One region of the Roseibium sp. MB-4 genome, then DNA from elsewhere that is predicted to be linked to it. Evidence: predicted binding sites of a transcription regulator. Region 1 holds the regulator's gene; the other holds the start of a gene.
The links. Region 1 encodes PhoB, which activates phosphate uptake and scavenging genes when phosphate is short. Its sites were predicted from a motif close to TGTCATNNANCTGTCAT; they were not measured.
Positions count from the first base shown of each region.

Region 2: ACVDG4_RS12460 (UDP-2,3-diacylglucosamine diphosphatase) is a predicted target of PhoB. The motif match lies at 1,367-1,383, and genes of this name have one in related genera.

Region 1 is NZ_JBRKQB010000001.1:2,013,513-2,016,718, forward strand. It holds gene ACVDG4_RS09320 (aspartate aminotransferase family protein) at 1-388, opposite strand, end outside; gene ACVDG4_RS09325 (GcrA family cell cycle regulator) at 813-1,358, shown strand; gene phoB (phosphate regulon transcriptional regulator PhoB) at 1,425-2,120, opposite strand; gene phoU (phosphate signaling complex protein PhoU) at 2,208-2,903, opposite strand; gene pstB (phosphate ABC transporter ATP-binding protein PstB) at 2,936-3,206, opposite strand, start outside.
Region 2 is NZ_JBRKQB010000002.1:297,355-300,560, forward strand. It holds gene ACVDG4_RS12455 (glycosyltransferase family 4 protein) at 1-522, opposite strand, end outside; gene ACVDG4_RS12460 (UDP-2,3-diacylglucosamine diphosphatase) at 519-1,322, opposite strand; gene ACVDG4_RS12465 (SDR family oxidoreductase) at 1,584-2,363, shown strand; gene ACVDG4_RS12470 (OmpP1/FadL family transporter) at 2,424-3,206, opposite strand, start outside.

The DNA.
Region 1 (3,206 bases):
AAGCGCCTTCAAAGGTCACGATCTGATACCGGTCCTGCTCATTGCGGTCATAGTGATAACGCCGGGCACACTTGATCGCCGCTTCCATTGCTTCGGCGCCGGAATTCACGAACAGTACCTTGTCAGCAAATGTTGCATCGGTGAGGCGCTGCGCAAACCGCGCGCCATCCGGCATCTGGTGCAGATTGGAAATATGCCAGAGCTTGGCCGCCTGATCCTGAAGAGCCTGGACCAGATGCGGATGAGCATGTCCGAGCGAATTTACCGCGATCCCGGACCCGCAATCGAGAAATCGTCGGCCGTCACTCGTAACAAGCCAGACACCTTCCCCGTGATCGAATGACAGGTTCGATCTTGCGTAGTTTCCAAAAAGCGCGGACGCGGACATACCTCTTTAGTCTCCTTTGGCCGCCGGAAGCGCCACTGGTATCGGACCGTCGGAACTCCGGGGCATCGCCTTAATTACAGGCCAAAAACGCAATGTGCCGCCAAAGCGGCGGCACGTTGCAAGATCCTTATACACTGCCGAGGTCCCCGCCTGTCAATGGAAATGGCCATTGCCGGGGTTCGGGCTGTTTTATGTAAAAGTCTCAAGGACCTCGCATCTGTTGGGGAAAAGTCCGTTCATCCCCAACTCACTGCAGCCTGACGGTTGCTTCACAAATTAACGTTATTGTAACCTTTGACTAATCAGACACGACATCTCGTGCGGCGTATCAAATAGAGGCACAAGATATGCCATAATGGACTTGCGTTCGCGTGTCCAATAACGGGATTTTGGCCAGTCACTGGCCTTGGCAAGGGGTGCGGCAATGAGTTGGACGAACGAACGAGTTGAGCTTTTGAAGAAGCTCTGGAGCGATGGTTTGAGTGCAAGCCAGATTGCGGGTGAGCTTGGCGGTGTCACCCGGAACGCGGTGATTGGCAAGGTACACCGGCTTGGTCTTTCCGGCCGCGCAAAGTCTTCTTCTTCAAGCGCGAAACCGCGCCGTCCCCGCACAACGGCCAATCCGGCGTCTCAATCGGCACCGAAACGTCCGCAAACACAGCCGCAGACCCAAGGTTCCGCAGCGCTGAAGATGGAGCCGACGCCAGCCCCGGTCGCAGAGGTTCAACCCGTTGCAGAACCGATCGCTGACGTTGTTCCGATGTCCAAGCGGGCGACTATCCTGACGTTAACTGAGCGCACCTGTAAGTGGCCGATCGGCGATCCGGCGACAGAAGACTTCTACTTCTGCGGTCAGGTTTCCGAAGCCGGCGTTCCCTACTGCCCCTACCACTGCAAGATCGCTTACCAGCCGGTCGCAGACCGCCGCCGGAGCGCCAACAACAAGACCAGTGTTGCCCAGGCTTCCTGATCTCGAAATACCCAAGAAAAAGCCCGCCGATTTGGCGGGCTTTTTTGTTTGTCTTGAAAGTCTCGATCAGGCTGCCGTGAACTGGTCGTTGAAGGCATAACCAGCCCCGCGCACCGTGCGGATCGGGTCTTTCGCCTTGCCCTTGTTCAGCGCTTTGCGCAGCCGGCCTACGTGAACATCGACCGTGCGTTCATCCACATACACATCGTGCCCCCAAACACCATCCAAGAGCTGTTCGCGTGAAAAGACCCGGCCTGGTGCGGTCATCAGGAATTCCAGAAGGCGAAACTCTGTTGGCCCCAAATGGATTTCCTTGGTGCTGCGCCGGACGCGGTGTGTTTCCCGGTCAAGTTCGATGTCGCCGGAGCGCAGCATCGTGGACACCACCTCCGGGCTTGCCCGCCGCAAGATCGCGCGGACACGCGCCATCAGTTCGGGCACTGAGAACGGTTTGACCACGTAGTCGTCCGCTCCGGTCGACAGGCCTCTGATGCGCTCGGCTTCCTCGCCGCGCGCCGTGAGCATGATGACCGGCAAGCGCTCGGTGTCTTCGCGTGCCCGCAGGCGCCGGCACAGTTCGATTCCGGACAGTCCGGGCAACATCCAGTCCAGCAACAAAAGGTCCGGCTGGGTTTCCCGGAGGCGGATTTCCGCCTCGTCGCCGCGGACACAGGTCTCGACGGCGTATCCTTCAGCTTCCAGATTGTACCGCAACAGAAGGCTCAACGGTTCTTCGTCTTCGACGATGAGGACCTTCGGCATGAATTCTCGCTCCAATTCCCTCAGCCGGCACTAAAGCGCCGGCTTACAGTTCCTGCTTCACAACCCGCTCAGGCGGGCTCTGGCAACTCACATAGCGCCGGTTTCATCAACCTTGGTGCGGTCTTCCGGAAGCCGCTCGCCCGTCACCATGAAGAAGACGTTTTCGGCAATGTTGGTGGCATGATCGCCGATCCGCTCGATATTCTTCGCACAGAATAGAAGATGGACGCAGGAGGTGATCACCCGTGGATCTTCCATCATGTACGTCAGAAGTTCGCGGAACAGAGAGGTGTAGATCGCATCGACTTCGGCATCAGCTTCCTGCACGTGGCGCGCAGCCTCTGCATTGCGTCCGGTGTAGGCATCCAGAACCTTTTTCAGCTGCCCAAGGGCTAGCTCGGTCATGTGCTCCACGCCGATTGCCAACTTCTTGCTCTGAATGTCGTTGTCGATTGCGATTGCCCGCTTGGCAACGTTCTTTGCAAGATCGCCAACACGCTCCAGATCGTTCGCGATCCGGCTGGCGGCTGTGATTTCGCGCAGATCTTGCCCCATCGGCTGACGGCGCACGATCATTGCAATCAGGCCTTCCTCGACGTCCTGGTGCAGCGCATCAAGACGGCGATCCTGATCAATCACGCGGCGCGCCAAATCAGTGTCCCCGGACACGAGGGCGGAAACGGCTTCTGCAAATGCTTTTTCTGCAAGACCGCCCATTTCAGCGATCCGGCCGGCCATGACGTTCAATTCGTCATCATAAGCCGTGACTGTATGTTCAGACATCCTGTGTCCCTTCGAAAAAATGTGCGATCCGGTTAACCGAAGCGGCCGGTAATGTAGTCCTGCGTACGCTTGTCCACCGGGTTGGTGAAGATATCCTGTGTTGGACCTTCTTCAACCAGAATTCCCAAGTGGAAGAATGCAGTGCGCTGAGACACGCGAGCGGCCTGCTGCATGGAGTGCGTTACGATCACGATCGTGTAGTTCTCGCGCAACTCGTCGATCAGCTCCTCAACCTTGGCGGTCGCGATCGGATCGAGAGCGGAACACGGCTCATCCATCAGGATCACTTCCGGGCTAACGGCA
Region 2 (3,206 bases), on a different contig from region 1:
AGAGCCCTCGTAGGGTTTGAAGAGATTTTCGTCGACCCCGCGCGACCAGCGCATCAAGTTCCGGAAGCCGCGGTCTCTCAGGTCGTTCTCCAGCGAAGTCGTTGCCACCATGCAGCCGTTGCCGGCGTTGTGGAAGCGACGCATCCAGGCATAAGACCAGGACAACGGCACCGGCATCCGGGCAGAAACATACTCTGGAAACCGTGTGTGATAACTGGTGGTGAACGGCTGTCCGCGCTTTTTGGCGATCGCAGCTGCAAGCAGGCCAAGCGGACCTTCGGTCGCTATGTGCAGATGTTCACAGTCGAATTCATCCATCATCCGCCGCACGGTGCCCTTGTGCGTCAAAGACAGACGGATTTCTGGATATGTCGGGCACGGAAGTGTTTTGAATGCCTGCGGGGTCAAAAACTCCATGCGAACGCCCATGGCGCGGAGTTCGTCAGCTGTGCGTTCAAGCGAGCGCACGACGCCATTGATCTGCGGATGCCAGGCATCCGTGACAACAAGAATGGAACTCATGCGGCGACCGGAGCTTCCTGTGGCTTCGCCGTTTGGGCTCCGGTTTGGGCTTGTTCTACCCATCTGATCACCTCAAAGGTTCCATCATGATGTTCGGCAACCGCTGTGCAGCTTTCAACCCAATCGCCAGTGTTGATGTAGTGAATGCCGTTGACGTCACGGCTTGCTGCATGGTGGATGTGACCGCAGATGACACCGTCGACGCCCTGACGACGCGCTTCGTCGGAAAGAGCCTCCTCGAAGCGCCCGATGAAACTGACTGCATTTTTGACTTTCAGCTTCGCCCAAGCTGACAAAGACCAGTAGGTCAGGCCAAGCCGGCGGCGCACGGCGTTCAGCACCGTGTTGACACCAAGCGCTGTGACGTAAGCTTTGTCCCCAAAGAACGCGAGCCACTTGGCATGGCGGATCACCACATCGAACTGATCCCCATGGATCACCAGATACCGCCGATTGTCTGCGGTTTCATGGATGATGCTGTCGGTGACTTCCACACCGCCGAAGTGCGTACCTAGGAAGCTGCGAAGAAACTCATCGTGATTTCCAGGAATATAGACAACTCGAGAGCCCTTGCGGCCTTTGCGCAGGATCTTCTGAACCACATCGTTGTGGAGCTGCGGCCAATACCAGGACCGCTTCAACCGCCAGCCATCTGCAATGTCGCCGACGAGATAAATTGTCTCGGCGTCATTGTCCTTCAGGAAGTCAAGCAGAAGCTCTGCCTGGCACCCGCGAGTGCCCAGATGTACGTCTGAAATAAACAAGGCCCTGTAATGCCGCGATGTCTCCGAAGTGGACATTGCACGTCTCCTAGATCCATTGGACCGCTATAGACGCGATTCAAGTTTCACTATTATGACAGACGGGGTTTGAGGCGGCCTGACGTTGCGTTTTCCTAAAGTCATTGGAGGGTCTTTCCCTTAGCCGCGCCAACATATGCGTTTCAGCGCGCTCACTCAGGGACTCACAATCATGCAGGTCCATCGCTTAAGGGATAGCCGCAGCGGGTTTCCTTTCATATGGTCTCGCAAACCTCACCTTCGAAATTTGGGAGATCGATCATGGATTTGGGATTGCGCGGCAAGTCGGCAATCGTGTGCGCATCAAGCCGCGGGCTTGGCAGAGGTTGCGCAGAAGCGCTCGCAGAGGCCGGATGTGACCTGGTGATTAACGGGCGCGATAAAGATGCCCTGGAAGCAACCCGCGCGCATCTGACGGACACCTTTCAGGTCAAGGTCAGTGTCATCGCTGCCGACGTTTCAACACCGGAAGGACAAACCGCTCTCCTGACGGCCTGCCCGGAGCCCGACATACTGGTCAACAACAATGGCGGCCCGCCTCGCAAGGACTATACAGAACTCAATCGCGCTGCCTTGCTGGAAGGTGCCATCCAGAACTTCGTGACACCGATCGAATTGATCCAGGCGGTCACCCCCGGAATGAAGGCCCGTGGCTTTGGCAGGATCGTCAACATCACGTCCTTGTCCGTGAAGATGCCGATTGAAGGCCTGGACCTTTCCAGCGGCGCCCGCGCCGGTCTGACAGCATTCCTGGCAGGTGTTTGCCGCCAGCTGGCTCCGCATGGTGTCACGGTCAACAATCTGCTGCCAGGCAAAATGGATACGGACCGGCTGAGGGGTGGGTTTGAACGCTCCGCACAACAGTCCGGTCAGACAGTGGAAGCCATTCGCGCAAGCCAGGCTGCGGAAATACCCGCACGCCGTTTTGGAACAGCCGAGGAGTTCGGCCAGACCTGTGCCTTTTTGTGCTCCGCACACGCCGGCTACATCACCGGGCAGAACATTCTCATGGACGGCGGCCTTTACCCGGCAGCATTCTGACAAAAAAGCCGGCCCGCGATCGCGGGCCGGCAGAATTTTCAAAACCAGTCTGGCAGCTGATCAGAACTTGATGCGAACTGACGCTGTCAGGATGTCGACTGAAGAGTCGACGGAACCGGTCAGCGATCCCTTCGAAGCGCTGTAGTCCTGGTGACCCGGGACAAGGTTCAGATCGGTGTCTGTACCAAAGATATGCGTGTAGCCAAGATCAAACGAGAAGTGCTCGTTGAAGACGTAGGACGCACCGGCGCTTACCCAGATACGATCGTTGTCCGGAAGGCGCGCAGACCGGATTTGATCATCGATCGGTGACCACTCATACGCTGCACCGGCGCGGAAGGTCAGCTTGTCATTGAAGTCGTACTCACCACCGAGCGCGACGAAGTAGCCGTCATTGTAGTTGAACGGCAGCGTGGTCACGGTGGCGCCGGTCGCATCAGCCGTGATCTGCGGCTCTTTCAAGCGGCTCCAGTTTGTCCACTCGAAAGTACCGAGGACACGAATGTCGTCTGTGATGCTCTGCTTTGCCGAAAGAGTGACCATGTCCGGCGTTGCAAGCACGGTTTTCACGTTCGTGACGGCCGTCGTGAACGGGTTCGCCGGGTTTGGAGCAGCGATCGTCCCATCAATGTCGGTAAAGATCGCAGAGCGGTAACCGATGCCGATTTCCGTGGTCGCGGTTGGTTTGATCGTGACGCCGGCCGTCATACCAACGCCGACACCGTCACCATCAAGCTGCTGACCCGGAAACAGGGTAGCGCCTGGAATAGTCGGAGACGCTGAGGCATTCGTCAGGCGAACATCCGCATATTGGATCTGCGGACCGATCGCGACAGAGAACAT